3 regions of the Rhodococcus sp. P4_F3_2 genome follow, and region 1 is predicted to be linked to each of the others. Evidence: riboswitches for the same ligand, from Rfam matches in the RefSeq annotation. Region 1 holds a riboswitch; each other region holds the start of a gene.
The links. A riboswitch is a leader RNA that binds a small molecule or an ion and turns the genes downstream of it on or off. The one in region 1 is predicted to bind thiamine pyrophosphate.

Region 2: it holds a riboswitch for thiamine pyrophosphate, as region 1 does, so the genes downstream of both, AC1DWA_RS22565 (TenA family protein) here and thiO (glycine oxidase ThiO) in region 1, are expected to answer to the same signal.
Region 3: it holds a riboswitch for thiamine pyrophosphate, as region 1 does, so the genes downstream of both, AC1DWA_RS31360 (3-oxoacyl-ACP reductase) here and thiO (glycine oxidase ThiO) in region 1, are expected to answer to the same signal.

The regions. Positions count from the first base shown of each region.
Region 1 covers NZ_JBFUJN010000024.1:201-9,140, reverse strand. Annotated here, with positions in the region: gene AC1DWA_RS23305 (serine/threonine-protein kinase) at 1-2,171, opposite strand, end outside; gene AC1DWA_RS23300 (glutamate ABC transporter substrate-binding protein) at 2,179-3,165, opposite strand; gene AC1DWA_RS23295 (hypothetical protein) at 3,180-4,541, opposite strand; gene AC1DWA_RS23290 (NUDIX hydrolase) at 4,700-5,260, shown strand; gene AC1DWA_RS23285 (hypothetical protein) at 5,253-5,384, opposite strand; gene thiE (thiamine phosphate synthase) at 5,634-6,329, opposite strand; TPP riboswitch at 6,356-6,502, shown strand; gene thiO (glycine oxidase ThiO) at 6,502-7,581, shown strand; gene thiS (sulfur carrier protein ThiS) at 7,578-7,793, shown strand; gene thiG (thiazole synthase) at 7,786-8,538, shown strand; partial or broken gene AC1DWA_RS23260 (ABC transporter ATP-binding protein) at 8,668-8,940, shown strand, end outside.
Region 2 covers NZ_JBFUJN010000022.1:88,262-101,510, reverse strand. Annotated here, with positions in the region: gene AC1DWA_RS22585 (hypothetical protein) at 16-342, opposite strand; gene AC1DWA_RS22580 (GNAT family N-acetyltransferase) at 918-1,187, shown strand; gene AC1DWA_RS22575 (MFS transporter) at 1,310-2,584, shown strand; gene AC1DWA_RS22570 (carboxylesterase/lipase family protein) at 2,577-4,145, opposite strand; TPP riboswitch at 4,276-4,371, shown strand; gene AC1DWA_RS22565 (TenA family protein) at 4,359-5,102, shown strand; gene AC1DWA_RS22560 (ABC transporter substrate-binding protein) at 5,102-6,130, shown strand; gene AC1DWA_RS22555 (ABC transporter permease) at 6,108-6,911, shown strand; gene AC1DWA_RS22550 (ABC transporter ATP-binding protein) at 6,920-7,714, shown strand; partial or broken gene AC1DWA_RS22545 (LysM peptidoglycan-binding domain-containing protein) at 8,021-8,527, shown strand; gene AC1DWA_RS22540 (hypothetical protein) at 8,680-9,159, shown strand; gene AC1DWA_RS22535 (T3SS (YopN, CesT) and YbjN peptide-binding chaperone 1) at 9,372-10,718, shown strand; gene AC1DWA_RS22530 (acetamidase/formamidase family protein) at 10,739-12,106, opposite strand; gene AC1DWA_RS22525 (methyltransferase) at 12,220-13,249, opposite strand, start outside.
Region 3 covers NZ_JBFUJN010000057.1:8,131-17,327, forward strand. Annotated here, with positions in the region: gene AC1DWA_RS31335 (isoprenyl transferase) at 1-66, opposite strand, end outside; gene recO (DNA repair protein RecO) at 23-838, opposite strand; gene AC1DWA_RS31345 (TetR/AcrR family transcriptional regulator) at 935-1,684, shown strand; gene AC1DWA_RS31350 (AurF N-oxygenase family protein) at 1,681-2,670, opposite strand; gene AC1DWA_RS31355 (DoxX family protein) at 2,775-3,215, opposite strand; TPP riboswitch at 3,354-3,447, shown strand; gene AC1DWA_RS31360 (3-oxoacyl-ACP reductase) at 3,465-4,229, shown strand; gene AC1DWA_RS31365 (LLM class flavin-dependent oxidoreductase) at 4,229-5,509, shown strand; gene dinB (DNA polymerase IV) at 5,506-6,804, opposite strand; gene AC1DWA_RS31375 (MarR family winged helix-turn-helix transcriptional regulator) at 6,926-7,387, shown strand; gene AC1DWA_RS31380 (zinc-binding alcohol dehydrogenase family protein) at 7,384-8,364, shown strand; gene AC1DWA_RS31385 (response regulator) at 8,388-9,068, opposite strand; partial or broken gene AC1DWA_RS31390 (sensor histidine kinase) at 9,065-9,197, opposite strand, start outside.

The sequences.
Region 1 (8,940 bases):
CGCATCTGCAGACTTCGGCTCTCCTCGGCCGGTAGCGCGCGAACGCGACGGGCGGCTTCCCTCAGAGTCGATTCGTCGAGTTCGGCGATCGGAACGCCGGACAGCATCGTCAGAGCGCTCGACATCCGTGCGACGTTGTAGTGCCGGGAAGACGTGGGAACTTCGTCGAGGGCGGCGATGGCTGCCTTCTTGTTGCCGTGATCGGCGAGTTGCCTGGCGAGCCCGAATGCTGCGCTGACGTAGTTCCGTTCGGTCCGCCAGACGGTGCGGTAGTACTTCTCCGAGAAGCGGCACCATTGGTCCGGGTCGTCGCTCTCCCAATGCTGGAGGATCAGTTCTGCTGTCGCCGCCAACGCGAGTTTGGGTGCAGCCTCGCCCGGCAGAGCCGTCAGGACGGTCTCGAAATGACTGAAGGCGGGCTCGAATCGGTCCAGTTGCAACGCTGCAAGCCCTCGATACCACTCGATCTTCCAGTGATCACCGATGCTCTGCTGGAGTTCGTCCAGAACACTCAGCGCGGTCTCCGGATCGCCGAGATCGAGATGAGCCTTGGCCTCGGCCAGTCGGACCTCGCCGGAGATGGCGGCCGCCGGTGTGCCTGACGTTCGGTCGATTCCGTTCTCGCGGGCGTGTTTCAACGCATCGAGAGTCTGAGACGGTTCGCTGTGCACCGCTGCCGCCAGCAACGGCGCGCTGGGATCGGTGGGGTCGACCAACGGGATGGGAAGTGCGTGCGCAACTTCGCGCGGATCGAGAGCAGCGTCGTGGCTGACACCGTCGACGTACACATCGGTTTGCCCGACCAATTCATCGGTGCCGAAAGACGTTCGCTGCCTGCTGAACACGAGCGAGAGCCCGGGATTCTCCTGCCCGGTCTGCTCCGCGAGGATTTCTCGCAGAACGCCGGTGAGTTGGCCCGCGATCTCCTCGGCCGACTGGAAACGCTTCTTCGGATCCGGGTCGGTGGCGCGCAGAAGCAGGCGGTGGAAGAACTCGTTGTCGCGCAGTAGTGGCTCGTCCTCGGGTTCGGGAAGGCCGTCGAGGTACCGTCCGTGCTTCGAGGGCATGTCGAGGGTGAGAACCGCGAGTGTTCTTCCAACGGTGAAGATGTCGGAGGCGATGGTCGGGCCGGTCTCGATGATCTCCGGCGCTTGATAGCCGGCAGTGCCGTACAGGTATCCGTAGTCTTCGATTCCGGATACGGCGCCGAGGTCGATCAGCTTCAGCTGGTCCTCGGTGACCATCACGTTCTCGGGTTTGAGGTCGTTGTACGCCAGGCCGGTGGAATGCAGATAGCTCAGCGCCGGAAGGATTTCCAGTACGTAGCCGATTGCCTGCTCGATCGGCATGTGCTTGCCGTCCGGGAATTCGGCCAGCACCTCGCGCAATGATCGTCCGCCCACGTACTCCATGACGATGTACCCCATGGGTGTCCCGTCCGGGCGCGGATGCTCGACGAAGTTGAAGATCTTGACGATGCTGGGGTTGGCGACCTCGGCGAGGAACTGACGCTCGGCTACCGCAACGGCTTGCGCTTCGGAATCACCGAAATGCAGGAGTCCCTTGAGAACTACCCACCTGTCGCTGACATTACGATCGATCGCGAGGTAGATCCATCCGAGGCCGCCGTGCGCGATGGGCCCTTGAACCTCGTACTGACCTGATACCAATTCGCCCTCTTCGAGGAGTGGGCGGAAGTCGAAAGTGGAACCGCACTTGGGGCAGGTGCCGTGCTGAGTTGCCTTGGTGCTTGCGCTCTTACGGCCGACCGGTTCGTTGCATTTCCAACAGAACCGTTTGCGCTCGGGGACCGTCGGGTCACTCATCACCGCAGATGCGGGGTCGATCTGCGGGACGGGGGGAACTTCGACCAGGCCGCCGCCGAGGCGCAGCTTTCGTCCCGACCGGCTGCGGCGGGATCGAGTGGAGCGGCCGGTAGGGGAGGAGGATGCGGACGGCGTGGTTCCTCGTATTTGGGCCGAGGTCGGTTCGAGGCGCTCGTAGGCACCGGTGGCTTCGGGTTCGGAGCGTAGGGATGCCTGCGTGGAGTCAGGCTCGCGGTGAACTGCCTGCGTGGAGTCAGGCTCGCGGTGAACTGCCTGCGTGGAGTCAGGCTCGGGGGGTACGGAGGCTTGCGTGGCGTCGGGCTCGGGGCCGGATTCTTCGGTCATGTCAGCCTCAATCCCGGTAGACGGCCGGCGGGGGACCGGGTGACGGACCGAGGACGCTGAGCCAACGGTCGTAGATACGGTTCCAGGTCCCGTCACCCCGGATTCGCTCGAGGGTTCCGTTGACGAATCGGACCAAGTCGGGGTTGTCCTTGTTCACTCCGATTCCGTAGGGCTCGACGCCCAACGAACCACCGACCATCATGAGATACGGGTCTTGCGAGGCGAGTCCGGCGAGAATCGTGTCATCGGTGCTGATCGCGTCCACCTGCCCCTGCTGGAGGACGACGAGGCAGTCGGACCACATCGGGACGGTCACGACGGTGGCTTCGGGTTGGAGCTCCTGGATTCGCGTAGCCGACGTCGTTCCCCGGGCAGCGCAGACTCGCTTGCCTGCGAGATCGGCGATGCCGCGTACCGGTGAACCCTGCAGGACCTGAATTCGTTGCTCGGCGGAGAAGTACTGCGTCGAGAAGTCGACCTTCTCGCGCCGCTCGCACGTGATGGTCATGGTTTTGACGACCACGTCAACCATGGATTCCTGGAGTGCGGCGATCCGATCGTCCGAGGTCAGGATTCGGTACTCGATCTTCTCCGGGTCGCCGAGCAGATCGCGGGCGATCTCGCGGGCGATGTCCACGTCGAAGCCTTCGAGGCGTCCGGTCGCCGGATCGCGAAAGCTCATGAGGTTGGAACCGGTGTCCAGGCCCACGATCAGCCGCCCGCGGGCGCGGATGGCGTCGAGGCTCGGCGTGGGTGGCTGCGGAGATGCGTCTGCGGGTGTGGGGCGCAGGCTTGCAGTGAGGTTGGTGCACGACGCGGTAGTCGTCGGTGTCGGGCTGGGCGCGATGGTGGCCTCGGCCGGCAGCGGCGGTTCCGTGTACGACGTGGCGGCCGCGTTGTTCAGGTCTTCGGCTCGATCTGCACCGCAACCGGCGAGCGCCAGCACGGACGCTGCCAGAACCGCGACGCACACGGCCGGGAGCTTCCTCCGCATCTCCGGTACTCCCGTCACTGATACTCCCGCAGTCGGGGCCAGAACCCGATGAAGATTCCGGCAACTCCGAGAACTGCCAATACAGTCATGCCCGGTGCAGAGGCAGCCAACACACGTGAGGCGTACGAGACGTCGGACCGAAGATTTGTGCGCGAATCCACGATTCCTTGCCAGAGTTCGTGATCGAGCTTTCCGTATTCCGCGGCCGAATCCTGTTCTCCGGAGCCGATGGTGATGGCGGCAGCGGAAGTGAAGTCGCCGGTCCCGAGACGGTCGTACATGCGCGTGTGCGCAGCCACCCATTGCTCGCGCGAATCCAGTGCGGCGGTCAGCACCTCGTTGTTCACTCGGGCGCGTTCGTCGCTGCGTAGGCCCTCGAGGATGTCGCGCAGGGCGTCGACCTTGCGAGTGAACGTCACGTTGTCCTCGGCAGTTGAATCCCGTCTCGCCAACGTGAGGGTTTCGACGGTACGTGCCTGCTGTGCCATGATCCGGGCCTCGGTCAGTTCGTGCAGTGGCTCGGCGCCCGCGTCGAGTGCACGTCCGGTGGCAAGTGCGGACACCAGTCCGACGGTGAGCAGCCACAGCAGCGCAGCCGCGACGGCGAGCGAGGCAAGGATCAACCCGAGATTGAAGCGTCGGCGACTCTTGCGGGAGAAGTACACCTGTGTTGCCACCAGCGCGCACAGCACGAGGACGAATGCCACGATCGGCCACCACGGTGGAGTCTCGAAATCGCGCTGTACCTGCGAGACCAGGGTCTCCTGCGAGGCGTGCAGTTGCTGAGCCATCGGCAGCAGCGAGGTCTGCATCAACTGCGAGGCCTCGCTCAAATATGCTGCCCCGACCGGGTTTCCGACGCGATTGTTCGCCCGTGCAGTTTCGACCAGCCCGGTGTAGACGGAGAGGTCGGTCGAGATGGTGGTCAACGCGCTGTGCCCGGCAAGATCAGTCGAGTCGAGACCGGCCGACGCCTGGACGATCTCCGCCGACGCCTCACCGATCGACTGCGTGTATCGGTCGCGTACTTCGGCGGGTTCGAGGCCGCCGGAGATGAAGGCGGTGGCCGCGGCGGCGTCTGCCAAAGACAACGCGCTGTAGAGGTTCTGGGCCGAGTTGGCGAGAGGTTCGGTTTCGACGAGGAGGAGGTCGAGGTTCGCCTGTCGGTTCTCGATCGCTGCGGTGGCGAGGAGTCCGGCGATCAAGGTGATCGCAATCAAGATCACTCCGACGACGGTCAACCGGCCAGGCGTCGAGGACATGAATGCCTGGAGTTCGCGCCGCAGAAGTGCTCGCTCGTCCTCCGCCGATACCGAAGTGCCCTCGGCGGGCGGCAGCGACCGGGGTTCGATGGACGGGACGACACGGTCGACCATCGAGCACCTCACTTCGCTGTAGGCGGGCTACCGAGAAATGATGCCGCCGAGAAATGATTCAGGGCATCTTCGCGAGCATATAAGCATCACCTACACCTGGAGCAGTTTGAAACGGTTAGTGTGGGACAACGGCGAGAGCAGGCGGAGCGAGGTAGTCGATGCGTGGTGACGGTGACGGTTGGTCGATCGGACCGGACGGTACTCGGCATTGGGGTAAACACGGAGCCGCTGGACTGCTTCTGCGCGCCCCCGATTCGGACGGATCGCCCCTGGTCTTGCTGCAGCATCGTGCGGCGTGGAGCCATCAAGGTGGTACCTGGGCATTGCCCGGTGGAGCACGGGACTCACACGAAAGCACGACGCACGCCGCTGTCCGGGAGGCACACGAAGAAGCCGGAATCGCCGAAGACGCCGTTCGCGTCCGCGGTGAGGTAGTGACGATGCACGCGGACAGCGGGTGGACCTACACCACCGTCGTGGCTGATGCGGCGCATCCGCTGTCGACGGTTGCCAACGGTGAGAGCACCGAGTTGCGGTGGGTGCGTGAAGCCGACGTCGATTCGCTGCCATTGCATCCGGGATTCGGTTCCTCGTGGCCCGAGCTCCGAACTGCGCCTGTACCAGCCGAGACCGAAGACCTACAGGCCGGCGACCCACACACCCCTCAGGAGTCCGGCCCTTCTGTGTTTCGGTCGTCGACCGAAACGAGGCTCAGCTGAGCGAGTTCAGCGCCGTGATGAAGCTGACCGCGGTGATACCGAGCTTGAGCAGCTCGCTGATCTTGCCGAGGTTCAGGTCTTCGAGCGATTCGGTGCTGAGCGAGCCGGTGTCGAGGGATCCCATTTAGTGCTCCTAGGTTTCAGTTAGTAACTGGGAGTAAACTACAACAAACCGAATGGGATGCGACACGCAATCGAAATAACTGTGATCAAGATCACTTAATCCGACTTTTCGGACATCCAATCGCACCTAGGAACTGGGGGTTTGTTGTCTGATCGGACAACTTCCGTTCATGTTTCGAGTCAGGCGTGCTGACCCGTAACTGTGCAGAAATCGCCCGGCAAACAGTTGACGGTCGCCAGTTACCGGTTTTCAGCGTCCAGCGACGGCGGCGGCGAGGCGCTGCGCAGCCGCCTGGGGATCCGACGCCTGCGTGATTGCCCGCACGACGACGATGCGCGTGGCACCGGCATCGAGCAGCTCCGGCAGGCGTTCCTCGTCGATGCCGCCGATTGCGAACCAGGGGCGCGGCGGTGCGGCGTCGGCGGTCGATCGAACCAGTTCCAGACCGGACGCACTTCGATTCGGTTTGGTCGGTGTCGCCCAGACCGGCCCGGTGCAGAAGTAGTCGACGCCCTCTTCGATTGCGGCCAGACTCGCCTGCGCGCGACTACTCGTCGAACGCCCGATGACGACGTCTTCACCGACAACGGTTCGTGCGTAGGGGACGGGAATGTCGTTCTGCCCGAGGTGGAGGATGTCGGCACCGGAAGCCATCGCGAGATCCGCGCGATCGTTCACTGCCAACAATGCGCCGTGGCGTCGCGCTGCGGCCGCGAGAATGCCCAGTGCTACCAGTTCGTCCTTGGCCTCGAGCGGGCCGAACTCGCGCTCACCGGCAGAGCCCTTGTCACGCAATTGGATGATGTCGACTCCGCCGGACAAGGCTGCCTCGGCGAACTGCGCGAGGTCGCCTTTCTCGCGGCGCGCGTCGGTGCACAGGTACAGCCGTGCTGCTGCCAGGCGCTCGCGCCGGTCGATGACGTTACTGGGATGTGTGGGGTGCACGGAGCAAACGGTAGCCTCTAGGGAGCAAGGTTCGACACGGGAGTCCTGAAACGTCGCTGTCACTTTTTGTCGTGACTGCGAGGTTCGTGGGGCTGAGAGGGGATCGCGACCAGATCCCGACCGTCAGACCTGACCCGGATCATGCCGGCGCAGGAAGTGGAGGTGGAGTTTCGTGAGTACACACGCTCGTACGGTGTCGGTTGTCGGCGGCGGTGTCATCGGTCTCGCCATTGCGTGGCGAGCAGCCCGCGACGGGTGGTCCGTTCGGTTGCACGACCCGTCCATTGGATCAGGTGCTTCGTGGGTGGCGGGCGGAATGCTCGCCCCGCTTTCCGAAGGCTGGCCGGGTGAAGAGACAGCGTTGACGGTTGGTGCAGCGTCCCTGGAACGGTGGCCGACGTTCGGTGAGGAGCTCGGAAAGTTCGGGCCATCGGTCTTCACCGCGGACAGTTCGCTGACGGTTGCACTCGATGCGGCCGACGCGCAGGACCTGCAGACCATCGCCGAGTGGGTGACCGCGCAGGGCCATGAACTCGAAGTTCTCGGTCGCGCCCGCATCCGCGAACTCGAACCGATGCTCGGCCGGGGCATCCGGTCGGGACTGATGGCTGTCGGTGAGTCCGCCGTCGACAACAGACTTCTGCTGGAGGCATTGCAGAAGGCCTGTGCGGAATCCGGCGTCGAATTGATCGCGCGTGCCGTCAACGACCTCGCCGAACTCGACACCGATCAGATCGTGCTCACCGCCGGTATCGCGTCACCCAAGCTGTGGCCCGGGTTACCGGTACGCCCGGTCAAGGGCGAAATCCTTCGCCTGCGGAGTAGGCCTGGAGTCACCCCGGCGCCCAGCCGCACCATCCGCGGAAGCGTCCACGGGCGGCCCGCCTACCTCGTCCCGCGCGGTGACGGAATCGTCGTCGGCGCAACACAATACGAGTCCGGTGAGGACACGCAGGTCACGATGGCCGGAGTACGGGACCTGATCAACGACGCCGAGGCGCTGATGCCGGCGATCGGCGAATACGAACTGTACGAATGCGCGGCAGGCCTGCGTCCCATGACGCCGGACAACCTGCCGTTGATCGGGCGCGTGTCCGATCGTGTTGTCGTCTCCACCGGACACGGACGCAACGGTGTCCTGCTGACGCCTGTCACCGCCGATGCGACGGTCGCGTTGCTGAACGGCACATCTTTGGTCGAGGTAAAAGGAACCGAACCCGAGCGGTTCGCAGTAGTTAAGGAAAATTCATGAGTGAGCAGGTCCCGATCGGGATCACCGTCAACGGCGAAGATCTCGAGTTCGATCGAGCAGTCACGGTGACCGAGCTACTGACGCACCTCGAGTTGCCGAGCAAGGGTATCGCCGTCGCCGTCGACGGTGCGCTCTTTCCTCGCGGGCGTTGGGACGAATCCGTCGGACGTGGTTGGGAAATCGAGATCCTCACGGCGGTGCAGGGTGGCTGAGCAGGACCTTCTCACTATCGCTGGCCGCAGCTTCGGTTCCCGGCTCATCACCGGAACAGGCGGCGCCGCCAACCTTGCGGTGCTCGAGGAAGCGCTCGTCGCCTCCGGCACCGAACTGACCACCGTCGCGATGCGGCGAGTCGACGCGGCCGGCGGCACCGGCGTTCTGGACCTGCTTCGTCGCCTCGGAATCGAACCGTTGCCGAACACCGCCGGGTGTCGGGGCGCCGCCGAAGCGGTCCTGACGGCGCAGTTGGCACGCGAAGCGCTCGAGACGAACTGGGTCAAACTCGAAGTCATAGCCGACGAGCGGACACTGCTGCCCGACGCAATCGAACTCGTCTCCGCCGCAGAACAATTGGTGGACGACGGATTCACCGTTCTGCCGTACACGACGGACGATCCGGTGCTGGCGCTTCGCCTCGAAGAGGTCGGCTGCGCCGCGGTCATGCCGCTCGGTTCACCCATCGGCACCGGGCTTGGTATCGCGAATCCGCACAACATCGAGATGATCGTCGAGCGCGCCGGGGTGCCCGTCATCCTCGACGCCGGGATCGGAACGGCCAGCGACGCCACCCTTGCCATGGAGTTGGGCTGCGACGCGGTCCTACTTGCGACAGCGGTGACGCGGGCCAAGAATCCCGCGCTGATGGCGTCGGCGATGCGTCACGCTGTCGTGGCAGGTTTCGAGGCGCGGCACGCCGGCCGGATCCCCAAGCGATTCTGGGCTCAAGCGTCGTCCTGAGGGACGAGATCCGGGTGATTTCTCGGGGTTCTGCCCGAATTGCCCGGACTCATGTCCTACCTGAGTACCACTCGGAACTAGACCTGTGGCCGATGTGCTGGTCATTGTCGGTAGGGCAGAGTTCTCCTCATGATTGAACTGAGGGGATTGACCAAGGTTTACGGACCGACGAAAGCGGTGGACGATTTGTCGTTCACGGTCAAACCGGGCATCGTAACGGGCTTCCTGGGCCCGAACGGTGCGGGTAAGTCGACGACGATGCGGATGATCCTGGGTTTGGATCAGCCGACGTCGGGTGCGGCGTTGATCGACGGCAAGCCGTACCGCGAGCTCAAGACGCCGCTGCGGACTGTCGGCGCGTTGTTGGATGCGAAGTGGGTGCACCCCAATCGCAGTGCGCGG
Region 2 (13,249 bases), on a different contig from region 1:
CTTGGCCCGACTGGATCAGCCGTGCTCTGCCACCGCGGTTCCGGCTGCCGGCGACTGACGCTCCAGCCTCGTCCACGCAATCTCCCAGCGCTTGACCGAGACCTCGTCGGCGTCCTCGAGAAGGGCGTCGAGGAGCAGGCGCGGATTTTCGCGCCATGCCAGTTCGGCGGCATGGACCTCCGCAGCCGAGAACAACCCGGACGCCTCGAGATCGCGAATCCACTCGCAGATCTCGCCCCGGTGGATCCGCGCGATGGTCTCGTATCCCAGACCTTCGTCAAGGAAGTCGTACGAAAAAATTGCGGCAAAGTAACTGTTCGACTCACGCTGCCCGAAAATCATGTGCGTTCCTTCCTCGAAGTTGTCCGACGAAGACTCGAAATCGAACCGTTGCGAAGCCGCACCAAAGTTTCTTTGGCGAAGTTGTAACGCTTCTTCTATCCCCGACGATTCAAACGCTAACCCCCCAAGCGGGTCTTTGGGATCACGTCCGAGAAACGATCTGATGACCAAGGCAATACCCCTGGGGTTTCCGGGCGCTCGCACCCTTCGCCGACACACAATCCGCGCCCCGCTGACCTGCAATTTGCCCGTTTCAGGCCCTCCACTTAATCCATCCGAACAGATGACAAAAAACTTTGTGACGAGTCCCACATATTGGGATGTTTACGTTCGTGATGCATATGTATCACCCAATGTGGGCACAAAAGTACGGGCAAATCGGCACGTACAGACCAGTTTTCTTCCTGATCCGACACGACCAAGGTCCCTTGAACGGTCGTCCAGTTGTAGTTGCGCTAAGTAACGGAACTCACGCCGGCAAGCGATATTGCGGACCGCCTGCCAGGTAGCGTGGCTCCACAGAACGCAGACGCGGCGCGCCGCAACCGGCCGCCCTTTCGAAACGGAGCCCGAAGATGACCGAGACAGTGGCGCACAACTCCGCGGAAACGCGCTTCGAGATCCGTGTCGACGGCGAACTGGCCGGTTTTGCCGAGTACTCGGACCATTCCGGTGTCCGTGATTTCCACCACACGGTGACGTACCCACAGTTTCGCGGGCGCGGGCTTGCCGCCATCGTGGTGCGTGAAGCGCTCGATCAGACCCGGAACGAGGGATTGAAGATCCTTCCGACGTGCTCGTACGTCGAGAAGTTTGTTGCAGAGAACCCCGTTTACCAGGCATAGCCGAACGAGGACGGTCCGCGAAAAATCACTCGCGGACCTGCAACCCCCGCTGCTAGCGTCGATGGTGCCGTCGTCGAAACTCTCGAAATCCTGGTCGGCACCATCTCGGGGAAGGAAAGAACGTGGTCGCCTCAGCAGATCGGCGCCCACCTGCATCCGAGGACGTAGTTACCCCCAGCTATCTCCCTCTCGTCCTCGTCAATCTCGCGACGCTGTTCTCGGCGATCGGCAACGGTATCGCCATCGTCGTACTCCCCTGGCTTGTTCTCGAACGAACCGGCAGGGCTACCGACGCGGCGATAGTTGCCGGCGCAGCAGCCATTCCGTTACTCGTGTCGAGCCTGTTCTCGGGGACATTCGTCGACAAATTCGGACGCCGTCGAACGTCGATGATTTCCGACGCTCTTTCGGCGATGTCCGTAGCGGCGATCCCGATCATCGCGGCCACCGCGGGCTTGACGATCCCGGTGATCGCGGCGTTGGCCGCGCTCGGTGCGGTGTTCGACCCCGCCGGAATGGCGGCGAGGGAGTCCATGCTGCCTGCAGCAACTCGGACAGCCAAGTGGAAGCTCGATCGCACCAACAGCGTGTACGAGGCCAATTTCAACGTCGCATATCTGATCGGCCCTGGCATCGGCGGTGTCCTGATCGCAACGATCGGGGCGGTGAACACGCTCTGGGTGACGGCGGCTGGTTTTGTGTTCTCGATCGTCGTGGTTGCCTTCATCCGCCTTCCTGGCGCCGGAGTCCCCGAACACGAACATCGTCCGAAATCGATCTGGCACGGCACACTCGACGGTCTTCGGTTCGTCTGGAACAACAAACTGCTGCGCACTCTGGCGCTGATCGACATGGCCGTCGTCGCGCTCTACATGCCGGTGGAGAGTGTCGTGTTCCCGGTGTACTTCACAGAGTTGGATCAACCGGCGCAACTCGGATCGGTGCTGATGGCATTGGCGATCGGCGGCATCATCGGCTCTCTCGCCTACGCTCCGCTGGCACCGATCATGTCCCGGCGACTGATCATGATTTTTGCCGTTGCCGTTCTCGGCATAGCGATGCTTGCAATGGCGCTTCTACCTCCGCTGTGGGTGATCCTCGTGCTCGCCGGACTGCAGGGGCTCGTCTACGGACCAGTCGGCCCGATCGCCAACTACGCCATGCAGACGCACAGCCCGGAGCACATGCGCGGACGCGTCGTCGGTGTCATGACGTCGACTGCCTACGCCGCCGGCCCGCTGGGTTACCTCGCGGTCGGCCCTCTGCTCGATCAACTCGGAATCGCGTCGACCTTTGTGGCCCTGTCGATTCCGATCATCCTGATCGCCGCAGTCTGTGCCTCCCTGCCGGTGCTTCGCGAACTGGATCGTCCGCGGCACTCGACCGACGTCAGTTGAACCCCATCACGTCGTTTCCCCAGGCGACGCGCAGTCCGTGATCGGGGTCGCTGACGAGGGTGTCGGCCGAGTCGATCAACAGCGTCGACCGCTTCTCTTCCTCGTACGGCGCCCAGTGCTTCGAACCGTCGAGAGCTGCCGGCACGGCATGCCGCGCGAAGGCCAGCCATCGCCGTTGAATACGGCCGGCTACCTCCATCGCAGCCTTCCGTCCACCCAGCCAGAACGTGGGGTCGACGTTCAGTGTTCCGAAATTGCCGAATACATAGGGTAATTCGGTCGCGTGGCCCGCGCCGATCCGTGCGGCCTTGAGCATCGGCGTCGCGTGATCGAAGCGGTACACCCACGTAGGGGAATGCCGGCAGTGGGCGTCGGCGATCCACAGAGTCGGCATGCGAAACGCCGCGTCCCGCGACAGTGCCAGCGCGCCACTTGGTTTCGCGTGATCAGGGTAAGCCGACATGATCTCGGCAAGTTTGGTCGCGGAGATGTCTGGGTGATCATCCGCCAGCAGTTGCAGCATGGCCTCGACCGACTGCGCGCTCACCGGCATCAGCGGAGACTTCATGAACTTGAAGATCGACGCCTCGTCCTTGTTGGAACCGATGATCAGTGGGATTCGGTGCGCGTAACCCTTCTGGAAAGCCGCAACCGGGTAGTGCGGCACCAGATCACGATCGACAACGGGTGCCATCGCCAAAGTTCCCGGAATCCGGGTCGGAATTTCGTTGACCAGGTCATCGCTTGCCTTGACGAGCAGTTCCAGATCCGTGGTCAGCAGATCGCCTGCGTCTTCAGGGTCGATCGAGAGCAGTTCGAGAAACCGCTCCGCCACGGTCTTGGCGCGCTCGGCCCCGTAGACGGATGTCGCGGGAGGACTCTGGGCAATCGCACGATGGAACAGACCTTCGGCGCTCGGACAGGTCATGAGCGTCGTGATGGATCCTGCGCCGGACGACTCACCGAACACCGTCACCGCACTCGGGTCACCCCCGAAGGCGTCGATGTTGTCTCGAACCCATTCGAGTGCCGCAATCTGGTCTCGCAGACCACAGTTCGATTCGAAAACGGTATCCGCGGTGGAGAATCCAGACAGGTCCAGGAATCCGAGGGCACCGACGCGATAGTTGAAGGAGACGAGAACGACGTCACCGGTTTCAGCCAGATGACGGCCGTCGTAGATCGTTTGGGCGGCGGACCCGAGGCAGTAGGCGCCGCCGTGAATCCACACCATCACCGGTCGCGGCGTGCCGTCGGGGCGCGGGGCCCACACGTTGATCGACAGACAGTCTTCGTCGATTTTGAAGGCCCGGTCGATCGGAACCGCCGGGCTCTGGCCCTGCGGCGCGATCGGCCCGAACTCACGACAGTCGCGCACCCCGTCCCACGGCTCAGCGGGTTGCGGCGCGCGGAATCTCCGTTCACCCACCGGCGCTGCTGCGTAAGGCATGCCCTTCCACGCGAACATTCCGCCATCCGGATACCCGCGGGCTTCTCCGCCGCGGGCACGGATCACCAGAGTTCCGTCCTCGCCGAGATTCGGTCGAACGTCGGTCTCCATGTCTGAATCCCCTCCCGACCCGCGCGTGTGGCAAACAAGACCAAACGTACCAACATAAGGCCGATGTGCGCCGACTACTCAACTGCCAGGTAGCCGCCGACGAAGCAGAGGCTCGGTGTTAAGGTCGCCTAGTTCTGACACGGGGTGCTCCGCATGGGCGGGGCTGAGAACACACCCGGGAACCTGATCAGGTAATGCTGACGAAGGGATGTCATGGCTACTACGCAGCCTGCATACAATTCTGCCGAAAACTCGGTGGCCACAGCGCCGTCGACGGATCGGTTCACCGATCGGCTCTGGGCCGAGACGAAGGTCCTCCGCGAGTCGATCGACTCACTGGAGTTCCTCAAACGCCTCGGCGACGGAACCTTGCCTCTCGACGCGTTCCGCACGTACATCGAGCAGGACAAGCTTTATCTCGAGGGGTATTCGAAAGCGTTGTCCCTGGTCGCGGCCCACGCCCCGGATCCGCAGTCGGCGGGCTTCTGGTCGAATTCCGCGTCCACGGCAGCGACAGTGGAATCTGCGCTTCACGACGGACTTCTCACCGGTGGAATTCTTCCAGCGGGATCGGGAAGGCTCGAGCATTCGCAGGCCTGCCTGGGATACGTCTCGTATCTGACGGCGACTGCGGCAACTGCGCCTTACCCGGTCTCCGCAGCGGCAGTACTCCCCTGCTTCTGGATCTACGCCGAGGTCGGCCGCGATCTTGCCGCTTCAGCGCGCGAGGTACTCGACGCCGATCCGTCGCATCCGTACGCACAGTGGGTCACGACGTACGACGCACCCGAATTCCACGAGTCGGTGGCGCAGGCCCGCGTACTGGTCAATGCTGCGGCCGAAGCAGCCACCGAGACAGAGCGTGAGGCGATGAGTGAAGCATTCCGCATCGCCAGTCGCTACGAGTTGATGTTCTGGGATTCCGCACTCCACCAGCAGCCTTGGCCGGCGTCGTGATGTCGTTTGCGGCGCTGCGCCGCACACTTGCCACGTCTGCCGCGATCGCAGCCGCATTCACAGTTCTGACCGGATGCGCCGCTGACACCGGCTCGTCCGACGGGACCATTCGGTTCGCACTCGACTGGACCCCGAACACGAACCACACCGGTTTGTACGTTGCACTCCAAGAGGGCTACTTCGAGGACGCCGGTCTGGACGTCTCGATCCTGCCGTACAACAACACCTCGCCCGACACCCTGGTCGACGCCGGCAACGCGGAGTTCGGCATCAGCACACAGAGTCAGGCCACGTTCGCCCGAGCGGCCGGCGCCGCCACGACGTCCGTCATCGCGCCACTTCAGCACCGCGCCACCGGCATCGGTGTGAAGGCGGATCGTGCGGACATCACGCGCCCGCGTGATCTCGACGGAAAGACGTACGCCGGGTTCGGCGATCCCGGCGAAGTCGAGACACTGCAGCAGATCATCCGCAACGACGGCGGGACCGGGAACTTCACGACGGTCACGCTCGGTACGTCCGCGTACGAAGCCGTGTACTCGGGCCAGGCCGATTTCACGGTCTCCTACTTTGCGTGGGAAGGCCTCGAAGCGGAGCGAAACGGAACTCCGATGCGGTACTTCCAGTACACCGATTACGGCTTCCCCGATGCGTATTCGATCGTGATCAACGGCAACCAGCAGTGGTTGAAGGACCATCCCGACGAGGCACGCAAGTTCGTCAAAGCCGTTCAACGCGGATATCAGACTGCTGCCGACAACCCGGACCAGGCCGCGCAGGATCTCATCGACGCGAACCCCGGAGCTTTCACCGACGAAGACCTCGTCCGTGACAGTCAGCGGATGCTCGCCGCCGACTACATGAAAGACGCCAACGGCGTCGTGGGCGCCCAGAATCTCGAAACCTGGTCGGGTTATTCGGGATTCCTCTTCGACAACGGATTGCTCGCCGGACCGGACGGGAAGCCGCTGACCCAGAAGCCGGACTGGTCGGAGTACTTCACCAATGAGTATCTCGACGCGTCCTGACGTGAGCGGACGGCTGGTCTCGGCCATGCGGCGGGCGCTTCCCGCGCTCGCCGTGGTGGTGCTCCTCGTAGCGGCGTGGCAGATCTACGTCGAGATCAGTGGGATTCGGCCGCAGGTACTTCCGTCTCCTGGTCGCGTTCTGTCCCAAGGGTGGGACAATCGCGAGATCATCTCCGGCCACGCCTGGTCGACATTGCAGGTCACGTTGGTCGGCTTCACTGTTTCACTGGTGTTGGCCTGGATTCTTGCTGTGGTCGTGGACTTTTCGCCGTGGTTGTCACGCGCGCTGGTACCACTTTTTGTCGTCTCGCAGACGCTGCCGATCATCGCCATCGCGCCGCTGATGATCATCTGGTTCGGCTTCGGGTTGTTGCCGAAGGTGTTGGTGATCGCGCTTGCGACGTTCTTCCCCATGACCATCGGACTCATCGAGGGATTTGCCGCGGCCGACCGTGAAGCGGGCGCTCTCCTGCGCAGTATGGGCAGCACTCGCTGGCAGGAGTTCCGATACGTCCGCCTTCCTTCGGCGATTCCGCGATTCTTCACCGCCCTGCGTATCGGTATCACCTACGCGGTCGTGGGCGCGGTGTTCTCCGAATACGTCGGCGCTACTTCCGGTTTGGGCATTTACATGAGCACCCAGAAGAACTCCTTCCGCACCGACCTGGTGTTGGCGGCCGTACTGGTGACCGCGTTGATCAGCGTCACGCTGTACTTGCTGACGTTCGCCATCGAGCGCATCGTTGCACCATGGGCGATGAACGAAAGGTCGCGGACATGACTGACCCGATGGTCGAGGATGCAATGGTCGAAATCCAGGACCTGACCAAGAGGTTCGACACGGCCGGAGAATCGCGTCTCGTACTCGATTCGGTGTCCTTCCGCGCCGACGCGGGCGAATTCGTGTCGGTGATCGGGCCGAGCGGCTGCGGCAAGAGCACGATCTTCAACGTCCTGGCCGGGCTCGAATCCCCGACCTCGGGTTCGGTCCGTGTGGGCACGCGCGCAACTGAATCCGAAGCAGCCGCCGAGGTGCACACCGCGTACATGCCGCAGAAGGATCTTCTGTTCCCTTGGCGCTCGGTACTCGACAACACGGCCCTCGGTTTGGAAGTGCAGGGAGTCGGCAAGAAGGAAGCACGCGAGCGCGCTCGTGAGTTGTTCCCCGCGTTCGGCCTGTCCGGATTCGAGGACGCCCGGCCGTCACAGCTGTCCGGCGGTATGCGCCAGCGAGCGGCGATGCTGCGCACCGTTGTTCAGGGCAAACCTGTCCTGCTGCTCGACGAGCCGTTCGGCGCACTGGACTCGTTGACCCGCACCGAGATGCAGGCTTGGCTGCAAGACGTGTGGCAGCAGTACCGGTGGACCGTGCTGATGATCACCCACGATATTCGTGAAGCGATCTATCTGTCCGACCGCGTGGTCGTTCTGTCTGCGCGTCCGGCAACGGTCAGGTGCGTAGTCGACGTTCCCTTGCCGAGACCACGCGAGCTGGACATGATCACCACGCCCGAGTTCGCCGACGTCGAGCGTGAACTGCTTGCCGTTCTCCACGACGAGACGCGCAAGTCGCTACGCCCCTAGCGGTTACTGATAATGCAGTAGTTACTGATAATGCGCTGAGAGAGTTTCGAGTTCACCTGGAGTTCAGGAGAATGCGCACCGAAACCTGACGAGGTCACGTACCATGATCCGGCACTTTCACCCAAAACGCCTTAATATCAGCAAGATCCGAACGCTCGACACGCAGTCCGTCAACGCTGCACAATTCTCCGTACTCTTCGGTAACGTACACTCGGTCGCCTACGAGACCAACGGCCAGAAGGTAACTGGACGGTAAAGCGGAATCGTGGAGGCACAGTCATCGCAACAGATTTGGAAAGGGACAGCGTGAGCACACTGCAGTCAGGTCAAAGCCTCGGAGTCGGCCAGGAACTCAAGTCCGACAACGGCGCATACACCCTCACCTTGCAGGACGACGGCAACCTGGTTCTGTCCGAGGGCGGACAGGCTGTTTGGGCCGCAGGCACCAACGGATCCGGCGCCAACCGCGCCGAGGTGCAGACTGACGGAAACTTCGTCATCTACAAGGACTCCGACGCCGTGTGGGCATCGCAGACCGCAGGCAACGACGGTGCCTCCCTCTCGGTTCAGGACGATCGCAACGTCGTTCTGTCCGCCGGTGGAAATGCTCTGTGGTCTTCGGACACTGCAATCGAGGCTCCGGCCGCCGAGGCTGCCCCGGAGCCCGCTCCGGCACCGGAGCCCGAGCCTGCACCCGCCGCTCCGGCAGCGCAGAGCTACACCGTCGAAAGCGGCGACACCCTGTGGGCAATCGCGGAGCGTTTCTACGGTGACGGCAACCAGTACCAGCGCATCGCGGATGCAAACGGCATCCCGACCCTGGGTGCCGACGTCCGCGTCGGCACCCGGGGCCTTTTGTGTTCTACGCCACACAGATTCGCGTCCCGCCCAGCAGGCCCTGATACTCCATTGCGGCATCTTTTCGCCTACAGTACTTCCGTACTGCTCCCGAAGGACAGGTGTGCATGAAAGACAGAACAGTCATGATCGGCGCTGTCGCAGTGGCCGCTCTCTCTCTGACATCAGGCCTCGTTTTCGGCGGAGCAGCCGGCGCATTCGGTTCCGGCGGCCCTGTGGTGAAGCCTCCCGCTCTGGTCTCGTCGGTTTCCGTGGAGTCCGTCGCCGGGATCGAACCGGCCGCGTTCTACAGCTCGGTTGCAGTTCCCACGGTTGTCATCCCGCCGACGCCGACCTGGCGAATCGCCGACGAGACGACTGCTCCTCGTAATCAGCCGCTGGTGGTGACCGCGACAAGCACGAGCTCCGCTACGTCCACTACGACTGCAACGAGTACGACAACACCGGTCTCGTCCACCACCGCGTCGGCTACCGCGACCTCGTCACCGACCGCGACAGCCACGACCACCAAGACCAGCACCACCCCAGTTGTCACGACCGGGTCCACGCCGCCCGTCGTCGAGGTCTCGCCCGTTCTCGCCGGATAGTCCTCGCTCTTTCGCCTGCATACCGCCTGGCGTGACGGCGGTTACAGGCACACTTCAGTCGCCGCTCTCAAATACCCGATCTACCTGCGACAACCTTCCTAGTCGTCACGGTTCGTGGCCCGCTGCAATCCGGTCGACCGGAAAAGGACAGCAGCATTGTCGGGAGCTCGCGATACCGTATAGGTCTGAGCTTTTGCGGAAGGAGGTGGCTGATGAGCGCAATGGGCTTCGATCTCGATGTCAGTGTCGACCGGGCATGGGCAGAATTTCAACGTCGCCTCGGCGATCACATTTCCATCATGGTCGACGGCGACGTGCTTGCCGTGGAATCGTCCACCGGCGACTTCGATCCAGCTGACGGCGCAGCGCCATGCGTTCAGTTCCTCGTGTGGGACGAGAACACAGTCCGCTGCGAGGTTCCTTCCAACGACTTCCTTCATCCGCGCTATCGACTCGAAGATGCCGACGAACAAAAGTTGATCGCACTCGGCTGGAATCCGCCTTCCGAGAATCTCGACGATCCGAACAACTCCCCCGCCTTCTGCGTCGACAAGGCGCAGAACTGGGCCGATCAGCTCGCAGCGATGACTGTCGCTGCGTTCCGTGATGTGTTCGGTGTGCAGCACCCGGCTTTTCTATCCAGCGATCTCACCGGCAACGAGCAGACTCCGGATTTCGATCCGTCGGTTGTCGAGTCGACAGAACTTCCGACACTCGACCCCACCGCGGCCTACATGCCCAACGACGTCGACCACCTCAAAGAGTTGGTCACTCTCGCTTTGCTTCCCATGCTCGGCACGCTTCCCGAGCGGGACAGCGACGGCGACATACCAATTCGGGTCGGTTCGACTGTCATGTTCGTCGGTCCGCTTTCCGAGTCCATGGACGTGCAGTTGTTCTCCCCACTCGTTCAGGACATCAGCAACCGCACTCGTGCAGCCGAGGTCATCGCCGATCTCAACCGCAAATGGTCGCGCATCAAGTTCGTCTTGATCGACGACCGTCTGTCGGTGTTCCTCGAGGTGGCGGGCTCACCATTCGTTCCCAAACAACTCACCGATACATGCTCAGCCTTGACGTCGTTCCTGCGTACCGTGGACGACGAGTTCGCCGCACGCGTCGGCGGAGACCTCTTCTTCGCGAACAAGACCGGTGACTCCTCCTCGCTGCAGCCCGATCTGACGGCCGAGGACCTGCCTCCCGAACTCGAGACCCTGCTGCATCTCGATCTGGACGTGGCCGAGGATCTCGACGCGGTAGCCGATGTCTGCGGGCGCGATCGCGATCTGATTCTTCAGCTCCTCCACATCAGTAACGAATGGCAGATTCAGCTCCGCAGTCAGGCGGTGGACGCCCACAGTCGCGGGGACGCCGAAGAGGCTGCAGGATACGAGGATCAGGTCGGTGGGTGGGAACTCATGGTCGACCGTCTTCGCGGGGCTTTGCGACTGGTGGTCCTGCCCAATTCTCGAACCGAGACGCCGGCAAAGCCGCAACCTGAGCAGATGGGCCTGTTTGCCGATCCCTTGCAACAGAGTCTCTTCGACGATCCGTCCTGACACGACGGATCGCCTTCCCTCTATTCGAAGTGGGATTTGAAGATCTGTCCGTGGACGCCCACGGTTCGATCGACTACCTGCGAGACCGTGAAATCCGCTGCGGCAGAAAGATAGGCGTAGGCCGTCGCTCGATCCATTCCGCGATCATGCTCGAGGAAGTCGAGCGCGTTGACCACCGCGCGCCGCATGGCGCCGTTGAGGTCACTGTTCTGCCCATCGACCGAACCGTTGGGGTCGGACAGGCCGATCGGAATCCAGGCCTCCTCGGTCTCGGCGAACGGGTATCCGAAAGCCACCGATGGAGCGTCACCGGAATCCTTCTTGCACACGCTGAGTCGGAAGGTGCCGCGCAGCGATCCTTCCATCGCCGTCAGCGCCGCCTCACCGTCGCCCATGGCCATGTGTGGGTCACCGACGTAGAAGAGGGCGCCTTCAGCGAATACCGGCAAATAGAAGGTTGATCCGACACCGAGATGCCTGATGTCGATGTTTCCGCCGCCCAGGGTCGGAGGAATGGAGTTCGACGACGGGGACGTCGGGTCGGCATCCGAGGAATAGGCAACTCCCATCATTCCCATGAAGGGTCGCAAGGGAAACCGCACCTTCGACTGTCCGAAAGGCATCACGCCCTTGCCGTCTTCGATCGCCGTGAAGGTGGAAACACCGCCGTACTTCAACGGGTCCTTTGTTGCGCGCCCGTCTGTGGCGACCGGCGGCATGACTTCGTCCAGAGTGATTCCCGCTGGAGCGGTTCCGTCTGCTGTGACGGCGAGAGCGCCCTTGCCGTGTCTGCTCGACACAACGCCGTACGGCACGCGGGGAATGGCTTCGAGAGTCTCGATCTTGAGTACGTCTCCAGGCTGGGCGCCTTCGACGAAGACCGGGCCGGTGACGACGTGCGGTCCGTCCTTGTCGAAGTTTCGTTCGGTTCGGTTGTATTCGGCCGCAACGGCAATCGCATCTTCGAGCACGTCCTTCTCGGAAACGCCTTTGCTACCGAAGTATTCGAGAGGATTGCGCCCTTGATCCTCGAGAATTCCCTCGTGCGAGAGGGCGTCGATCGTGACGGTCTGACCCGACTTCATCCGCATCACCTCGCGGGTGTGGATGTTGGGCACATAACCCCACATGACGTCCGACGGATCCGAACTCAGATAGTGATCGCCACTGACGTTTCCACTGCCCGGTTGCAGAATCGGAATGCCATCGGCGAACGGTAGTGCAGAGGAGGACGATCCAGCCGGTGACGCGTTCGAGTGCGCGCATCCCGAAGCCACACCGGCAACTCCTACGCCCGCACCGAGGGCAGCGACTGCCCTCATGAATCCGCGTCGGCCAAGACCTTTCGTCAGGTCCTCGGCTGCGTTGCGGGCAAGAGTGTTTTCCATCGAGATTCCTCCGGAGTGCGTGACGATGTGCGACTGCGAAGAAAGCTAGACCCGATTTGTTACTCGTTCATTACCATTTCATGGCAGGGAAATACCGTTGACTGAGAATGAATTCAGCGACGGCGAAGCCGCCAGAGCGAGGTCGTCTCTCGTGCCCGGGCAGCGTGAAGCGCATCGGTTCGGTCACTGACCTTTGCGTGCGTCGGTTTGACGTCCATGCGATCGACAACAGTGAGCCCACCGGCCGCAATCAGATCGTGTAGTTCGGATCGCGTTCGGAGACCGAGGTGTTCGGCAATGTCCGAGAGGATCAGCCACGCTTCTCCCCCGTCGTCCAGATGCGCTGCGACACCAGTCAGGAAGCCCTTCAGCATCGCTCCAGCAGGGTCGTAGACGGCGTATTCGATGGGCGAGGTGGCCTTGGCCGGAATCCAGGGAGGATTGCAGACCACCAACGGAGCGGAGCCTTCGGGAAAGAGGTCTGCTTCCACCACGTTCACCTGATCGCCGTAGCCAAGCCGCGACAGGTTGGTGCGCGCGCATTGCAATGCCCGGGGGTCCTGGTCGGTGGCCGTCACTGTCTTGACGCCACGCCGCGCCAGGACGGCAGCAAGAACGCCGGTACCTGTTCCGATATCGAAAGCAGATTCCGTCGACGGTAGCGGAGCAGACGCGACAAGATCGACATACTCCCCGCGGACGGGTGAGAACACTCCGAAAGCGGGATGCACTCGTGCGTCGAGAGCCTCGATGAAAACACCTTTGCGGTGCCACTCGTGAGCGCCGATCGCGCCGAGGATGTCACGCAACGAGCGAACCGAAGGCTCACCGGTAATCCCGAAGGCTTCGGTCAACGCTACTTGCGCGTCCGGGGCTCGCCGGAGTGGAATCGACAGATCTGCATCCAAGGGAATGAGCAGCATACCGAGGATCTGCGCGCGGCGTCCTTGGGTCTGCCGGTGGAGATGGAAGGCTTTGGCTGGGTCGTCGGACGCTCGGCGCGGCTTGCGGTCGATGCGCGACGCGACGGCCTTCGACAGTTGGCGAGCGTTCTGAAAATCTCCGCGCCACAACAACGCCGTGCCTTCGCATGCCAAGCGATAGGCGTCGTCGGCCTTCATCGTGTCGTCGGCGACGACGATG
Region 3 (9,197 bases), on a different contig from region 1:
GATCACCCGTTCAGCAGCAGGATCAAGCGGAGTTCGCGGTTCGCGTCGTCGAATCACGGGTTCCATCCTGCCTCACGGGCAAGTCGACCTCGACGGCTGCATGCGGCCTCGAACGCTCGATCAGCGGCAACGTCCGCAATTGACGCTCGAGATGCCACTGCAGGTGTGCCGCGACCAGTCCGCTGGCTTGCGTCCGCAGCGTCGCGGGCGCCGAATCGGTGCCCTCCCACTCCCCTCGGAGCAGGGCTTCCATCAAGTCGAGCACTCCGGGCGACGGCGTCGCAGCACCCGCCGGGCGGCAGTAGGTACAGACGGCTCCGCCTGCGGCGACATGAAATGCACGGTGCGGTCCCGGAGCGCTGCAGCGGGCGCACTCTTCGAGGGCAGGCGCCCAACCCGCGTACCCCATGGCTCGCAACAAGAACGCGTCGAGCACGAACTCGACCGGCCGCGCCTGCTCGGCGATCGCACGCAGTGCTCCCACCGTCAATCGCTGGAGCTGCGGGGCCGGCGCGCGTTCCTCGCCGGCCAACCGCTCGGCAGTTTCGAGTACGGCGCAGGCCGTGGTGTACCGGCTGTAGTCGTCGACGATGTCAGTGGCGAAGGCATCGACCGTCTGCACCTGAGTGATGATGTCGAGATTCTTGCCCGGAAGTAGTTGCACGTCGATGTGAGCAAACGGTTCGAGTCTGGCACCGAATTTGGAGGTGGTCCGGCGGACACCTTTGGCCACGGCACGTACCAACCCGAACTGACGGGTGAGCAACGTGACGATGTGGTCGGCTTCGCCCAGTTTGTGCAGGCGCAGCACCACCGCCGTGTCTCGATACAACCTCACTCGACCAGTGTCCCACGTTGTACCGACGACCGATCCCGATGCCGCGCCCGATGACAAGTCGGAAATACGGCGGGTCCGTCCGGATAGACTGGCCCGATGCCGAGCGACGCAATTGCGCAACCTGTCACTGCAGAGTTGACCGGTCGCGAAGCGCGGTGGGAGCGACACAACTCCGAGCGTCAGAAACGGATACTCACCTCGGCTGTCGAACTGATCGAAGAGCGCGCGGCAGGTGCCGAGGTGTCCGTCCAGCAGATCGCCGACCGTGCCGGCCTCGCCAAGTCGGTGGTGTACCGACAATTCAGCGGCCGAGACGACCTCGATCGACGAGTCCGAGCGTTTGTGCTCGGCCAATTTGCGGCGGCCCTGGATGCGTCGATGAGCATTTCGGTAGGCACTCTCGACCAGATCCTGACCCGAACCATCAGCGCCGTCGCCGAGTGGATCACCGAGCATCCGCGGATTCACGAGTTCATGGGTACCGGCCCCACCGACTACGACGACGAGAGCATCGACGCGATCAGCAGCTTGAAGGCGACAATCGCCGACTCGGCCCGCACCACTATCACCGAAGTCGGTCGATCCGTGGGGATCGACTCCTCACCCTTCGATTCACTACCGTTCGCGGTGGTGACAATGGTCGAGGGCACGCTCACCCACTGGGTCCGAAGCACCGATCCGAAACCGAGCCGCGAAGAGATCGTCGCCGACCTCGCGAAATACACCTGGTACATGTTCGACGGCGTTGCACGCTCGAGCGGGCTACAGATCGATCCCCATGTCGAATTGTCCACGCTCATAGCCGAGCTGGTGTCCTCCGACGGAGGAACTTCGCGGCCGGACTAGTTCCGGGTCTTGTCGGAACGCTTCGGCTCGCCGCGGTAGCGGGCGTAGTCGCCGTCGATGCGCAGCTTTCGCCACGCACGCTTCGACACCGGATTCATCAATCCGAGTTCGTCTGCCAGGGCTCGCATTTCACCGAAGTAGTTACCCAGGATGCGGCGTGAATGTGGGCTCCCCCAGAAGGCGCTCTTCATCACCTCGTCCGGGATTCCGAATTCTTCGGCGAATTCCTTTGGCGGTGACATGATTTCGCCCGCAAGCCAACGCATCGTGCCGGGGAAGGCGACCGATGTGATGGCTCGACTCGTACGACTGAGTCTGGGGACGTGATTGCGCAGGAACTCGTGAGCAAACGAGATGTGTCTCGCTTCTTCGGCGATGTGAATCTCCATGGTGCGGAGCATGGCCGGCGGCGTGTCCTTACCCTCGCGGATGAGATCCTTCTGGAAGTGGTCGATCGGTTCTTCACCAGCCAGAATGCCGATGAAGAAGATGACCGGGAACTTTGCTCCCAGCACTCCGATGATCGGCGACAGCCGCCGGAACATCGGACGCATACCCGGTACGTCGATGTCCATACGATTGACGAGCTCTTGGAACATCTGGATGTGATTGCACTCTTCGGTCATCTCGTGCAGGCAGTACCGGAACTCAGGCGACTGGTTGGGGAGCGCCATGATGTATTGCAGCATTCCCCGGATCAAGATGCTCTCGAATGCCGAACCCACCTTGGTCACATTCGCCTGACGCCACATTCCCATGGCGATTCGACGCTCCAACGACTGGTCCTGGTACCACTGCGTCGCTCCGAGCGGATCCGACACGGATGAGAGCACCCACCTCGGATCATGCGGATCGATCGCGAACTCTGGTGAATCCCAGTCGATGTCGAGATAGGGATCGAAACTGCGGGCAACTGAGCCCTCGGACAAAGTCTGCAGTACCTGGCGGTACGGCTTTTCCACTTCGATCGACGCTGACCGAGCCATCGGTGTCTCCTCACGGCCAGTCCGCCGATTGGAGTCGACGGACTTGAATGAGGTCAAACATAATGGGACACCGCGTCCCACGCAACCCCTTCAGGGGCCTGATTTCAGGCCCGCCGCACCGGGATGATCTCGCGAACCTTCTCGTCTCGGAGATACAGACCCGCCCACATGACGATTCCGGTGTAGACGGCAAACAATGTCGTGCTCAGCAGAGGCTGTTCCGCTCGAAGGTTGGTCAACACGGCTCCGCCCAGGTAACCGGTGAGCAGAATCGCGCCGAGTATCGACGTTCGCGGAATCACGTACAGCGCAAGGCAGATCAGTTGCACCACCCCGGCCGTCAATGCCAGCGAGTCCGGCAACCCAAGTTCGGCGGAGGCGTCCTTGACGGTCTGAAGGTTGAGAATGTGAATGATGCCGTCGAAGAGCATGAAAACGACGAACAGCCCACTCAGGACGTATCCGACCTTGCGAGCCGTGGCCGAAGGTGTCGTCGTCGTGGCGTTACCGGAAACAGTTTCGTTGTGGACGGGCTGGGTGGTCATCGGAATCTCCTGGGGCGAAGGCGAGCGGCCGGTTGCCACTTCGCTTGCAATTACGACTCCCGAGCGATCGAAAACTCATCGCGCCGGCCGTTACTACACACCCGGCGTTCGGGACGATTCACCTCACGTGGTCTGATGGACGGTGACACGGGGTGCCGAAAAAGTCGGCTGAGATCAGACCCGATGAACCTGACCAGTTAGCACTGGCGGAGGGATGTCGACATGACCGAACAGCAATTTCAGCGCGCATTGAACCTCGACGAGCAGATCGTTCTGATCACCGGTGGCGCCCGCGGGCTCGGCGCCGCACTGAGCCGAGCATTCTCCCGCTCGGGCGCCCGCGTAATCGTGAACTACAACAAGAGCCGCGATGCCGCCGAGGCCCTGGTCGCCGAACTGGGTGAGGATCGCACCTTCGCAGTCCAGGCGGACGTGACGGACCGCAGTTCCGTCGACCAGTTGTTCTCCGCTGCACGCGAGAGATTCGACGCACCGATCTCGACCGTGGTCGACAATGCACTGGTCGACTTCTCGTTCAACGGCGATGCCCGGCCGAACGCGGACACGATCACCTGGGCCGACTTCGACTCTCAACTACGCGGAGCTGTTGCCGGAACACTCAATACCACCCAGGCAGCGCTACCAGGCATGCGCGAACTCGGCTTCGGCCGAATCATCACTGTCGGAACCAATCTGGTCCAGAATCCGGTAGTTCCTTACCACGACTACACCGCTGCCAAGGCCGCACTGTTGGCACTGACACGGACGCTGTCCGCCGACCTCGGTCCGGACGGGATCACAGTCAACATGGTCTCCGGCGGCTTGCTCCGCACCACCGATGCGAGTGCCGCGACACCGGAAGCCGTGTTCGACATGATCGCGGCAAGCACTCCCCTGCGCCGAGTCACGACGCCGGACGAATTTGCCGACGCTGCACTCTTTTTCGCCTCCCCATGGTCGCGGGCCGTGACCGGCCAGAATCTGGTTGTCGACGGCGGACTCGTCAAGAACTGATGGGCGCACAGCTACGGATAGGTGCGTTCCTGCTCGGTTGCGGGCATCACAGTGCGGCGTGGCGACACCGCGACTCACCGGTCGAAAGTCTCGGTGACATCACGTATTACGAGTCGCTCGCCCAGATCGCCGAACGCGGCAAGCTGGACGCCGTTTTCTTCGCTGACGGTCACAGTGTTCGAGAACCCGAGTCTGGTGCGTCGTGGTTTCTCGAACCGATCACCGCGTTGACAGCCATGGCACGAGCGACGGCGAACGTCGGCCTGGTCACCACCATCTCCACGACCTTTCACACGCCATTCCACGCGGCACGACTTTTGGCATCGCTCGACCACATCAGCGGCGGACGGGCCGGATGGAACGTCGTGACCTCGATGTTCGACCAGGAAGCGCGCAACCACGGACTCGAGGCGATGCCCGATCACGCATCCCGATATGAACGAGCCGACGAATTTGTCGAAGTGGCCCTCGCATTGTGGGATTCGTGGTCGGAAGACGCGCTGATCCTTGACCGGGCGGGACGTTTTGCCGACGCAGGCAAGATTTCTCGCATCGATCACGACGGCAAGCATTTTCGTGTCGACGGCCCGTTGACGGTTCCTCGATCCCCGCAGGGCAGACCGGTTTTGTTTCAGGCCGGGGCGTCCGAGCAGGGTCGCGATCTGGCTGCGCAGCGCGCCGAGGCGATCTATTCGGTTGCCTACGACCTGCCCAGCGCGCAGAGCTACTACGCGGACGTGAAGTCGAGAATCGAGCGCGCCGGCCGGGATTCGAACTCGGTCGCCGTCATGCCGGGGCTGGTCACCTACGTCGGAAGTACTGTCGCCGAGGCACGGGCCAAGAAGGCCGAACTTGATCGCCTGCTGCCCACCGAACAGTCGATACGCCAACTCTCGTTGTTCACCGGACAGGATTGCGAGGACTGGGATCTCGACGGGCCCGTGCCCCCGTTGCCTCCACTCGAAGCATTCAGCGGGCCGCAAGGACGCTACGCAACTATCCTGCGGATCGTCGAGAAGGACGCACCGACTGTGCGGGAACTCCTCGGGACGCTCGCTGCGGGTGGTGGCCACGCAACGATGATCGGAACACCGGAGTCGATTGCCGACGAGATGGAATCCTGGTTGAACTGCCGCGGTGCCGACGGTTTCAATCTGATGCCGCCGACCTATCCGCAGGGCCTGGAAGATTTTGTCGATCACGTGATTCCAGTGCTGCAGGCGCGTGGGTTGTTCCGACGCGAATACGAGGGAGCGACTCTGAGAGAAAACCTCACCTAGTCCGGCAGTAGCGGCACCGACAGGTCCGGATCGCGTCCCAGGAGCACTCCCCTCGTGAGAGCCGCTGAGCCGAACTTCTTCCGGACGCTGTCCATCGCCGAGTCGAGGGCGGCAGTGTCCGGACCCGCGAATCCTGGACCGTCGAAGGGCAATTCGAGTTGTTCGGCGCGGTCCCGATCCAGGTTGGAGACAGCGACACCGATCAACGTGATGCCCTTGTCCGCGATCATCGGTATCGCTTCGTCCAGCAGCACCATCGAGGCGTTCAGCAATTCCGCTGTGTCGGCGGTGGACCGGCGCAGCGTGTGAGATCGAGTTGCCCGCGTGAAATCCGCGAAGCGAAGCCGGAGCGTGACCGTGCGCCCCGTCCGCTGCGCCGAACGCATGCGTCGACTGACACGATCGACAAGGGACATCAACGACGCATCGAGTTCTGCGCGGGAATGGGATCCGCGACCAAGCGCATGCTGAGCACCCATCGAACTGCGGCCATGATAGGCGCGGACGGGGCGCGGATCTCGATTGTGCGAGAGCGCGTAGAGATGGCGACCGGCGCCGCCCCCGAGAATCGAGACGATCGAGGATTCGTCGTGCCGAGCGATGTCACCCACCGTCACGATGTCGAAGTTTCGCAACTTCTGGGCCGTGATCTTGCCGACGCCCCACAGCTTCTCGACCGGCAACGGATGCAGGAATTCGGTCTCGCCCTCCGGCGGCACTCGCAGCAATCCGTCGGGTTTCGCGAATGCACTCGCGACCTTGGCCAGGAACTTGGTGCGTGCGATCCCGACCGTGATCGGTAGTCCGACCTGCTCGGCCAGGTCGCGTCTGAGGTTGGCCCCGATCTGCAGCGGGTTTCCCACGATTTTGGCCAGCCCGCCGACCTCGAGAAAGGCCTCGTCTATGGAGATTCCTTCGACCAGCGGCGACGTGTCGTGAAAGACGTCGAACACGTCCTTGCTCGCCTGCGAGTACGCCGACATTCGCGGGGGAACGACGATTGCCTGGGGACACAGTGATCGAGCCTGACCACCACTCATCGCAGTTCGAACCCCGAATGCCTTGGCCTCGTAGCTTGCCGCCAGGACCACGCCACCACCGACGATGACCGGTCTGCCCGCCAGAGTCGGGTCGTCACGTTGCTCGACCGATGCGTAGAACGAATCGAGGTCCGCATGGAGGATCGTTGCGTCACCCGTAAGTCGACCACCCCCAGGATGATTACCGCCAGAACGGGCACCGCCAGGGTGATTACCTGGCGTTTCTCGATCCAGCGGTTCATGCGACACGAACATATGTTCCCATGCGCCACCGACACAACGAAAGGCCGCAAATAGATTCCATGGAATTAATCACGAATCGGGCGTACGGTGAAAGAATGATTCCACGGAATGCATATCGGTTCGGGGTCTGCTCATGACGGGGTCGGACCTGAGCGGTCACTTCGACAACCTCGTCCGCTTCGAAACCGAACTGTGGACGGCCGTCGACCAGCGACTACGAATCGAGCACGACCTGCCACTGAGTCGATTCGAGCCGATGCAGATCATCGACAGGCTAGGTTCCTGTCGGGTCTTCGACATTGCCGAAGCCCTCGCGATCACCGTCGGTGGCACGAGCAAATTGGTAGATCGGATCGAGTCCTCGGGGCACTGCCGTCGACAATCCAATCCCGCCGACAAACGATCCTCACTCATCGCGTTGACCCCCGACGGCATTGGCCTCTTGCAGCGGGCGAAGTCCACGTTCGACGACGAACTGGCACGCCGTCTCGGTTCCGTGCTGACGCCCGAGGCTCTCGATCGGTTCGGCGCCACACTGGCCACGCTGCGCGAAGCCAACCGTCGACTGACACTCATCACCAAGGAGAAAGCATGACCGACACAATGCGCGCAATCGTGCTCGACGCCCCCGGCCCGCCAGAAGCATTGACGATCAAGGAGATTCCCATACCGGCGCCTACCACCGGCTGGGTACTGGTCCGCGTGAAGGCCTTCGGCCTCAATCGATCCGAACTGCACACCAGGCTCGGCCTCGCCGAAGGCGTGACGTTCCCGAGGGTGCTGGGCATCGAGGCCGTCGGCGAAGTGGTGAACTGCCCCGGCGGGGAGTTGACCGAAGGGCAGCAGGTCGCCGCCATGATGGGCGGGATGGGTCGGGTCTTCGACGGCGGATATGCCGAGTACACGTGCGTTCCCGTCAGCCAAGTCGTTCCCTTCTCCAGCAAACTGGACTGGTCGACAGTGGGAGCTGTTCCCGAGATGCTGCAGACGTCGTACGGCTCGCTGACGGTGGGACTGGATGCGAAATCCGGTCAATCCCTACTGATTCGAGGCGGAACCTCCTCGGTCGGCATGGCAACCGCAGTCCTGGCGAAGCAGTGGGGGCTCACGGTCCTTGCGACCACCCGCGATGCGAGCAAGACGTCATCGTTGACCGCGATCGGGGTCGACCACGTTGTCCTCGACGACGGTGCCGTGGCAGGCCAGGTGCGAGACATTTTCCCGGACGGTGTTGATCTGGCTCTCGAATTAGTCGGAACACCAACACTTCCCGACACGTTGCGCGCCACTCGCGTTCACGGGACCGTGTGTTTCACGGGCATGTTGTCCAACGAGTGGACAGTCAAGGACTTCTATCCGATCGACTACATTCCACGCGGAGTGCGATTGACCTCGTACGGCGGGGACGCGTCCGACCTGCCTGCCGACGTACTGCAAGACTTCCTCTCCGCTGTCGCGTCAGGCGAGGCGGTGGTACCGATCGACGAGGTGTTCGCATTCGAGGACATCGCGCAAGCGCATGCCAAGATGGAGGCCGGTACGGCTCGTGGCAAATTGGTGGTGATGATCTGACCTGGTTTCTCACACCTGGTTTCTCACACCACGAATCGATAACCCATCCCCGCCTCGGTGATCAGATGCTTGGGGTTGGCCGGGTCGTCCTCGAGCTTGCGACGAAGTTGAGCCAGGTAGACACGCAGATAGTGAGTCTCGGTGTCGTAAGCCGGTCCCCACACCTCCCGAAGCAATTCCTTCTGCCCGACCAGCTTTCCGCGGTTGCGCACAAGCATCTCGAGCATGCCCCACTCGGTCGGAGTCAGGTGCACCTGTTCACCGCGCCGACTCACCGTTTTGGCAGCCAAGTCCACCGTGAACGACGCGGTCTCGACCGACGGTTCCGAGGTATCGGCCGCCGAGGTTCCACGCCTCGCCGCTGCGCGCACGCGGGCCAGAAACTCGTCCATCCCGAAGGGCTTGGTGACGTAATCGTCGGCACCGGCATCGAGGGCCTCGACCTTGTCCGCGGAGTCGGTGCGCGCCGACAGCACGATGACCGGCGCCGTGCACCAGCCACGCAGGCCTGCAAGTACTTCGGTGCCGTCCATGTCCGGCAGTCCGAGATCGAGAATCACCACGTCCGGCGGCCGTTCCGCTGCAGCGCGCAAGGCCCCTGCTCCGGTGGACGCCGTCACCACGTCATATCCACGCACAGTGAGGTTGATGCGTAGTGCCCGCAAGATCTGCGGTTCGTCGTCGACAACCAGTATCCGGCTCATGACTCGCTTCCATTCGTTCCTGCACCGGCCAGTTCGACCATCATCGTCAACCCACCGCCCGGAGTGTCGGTGGCACTGACCGTTCCGCCCATCGCGTCGACAAATCCGCGCACCACGGACAACCCGAGT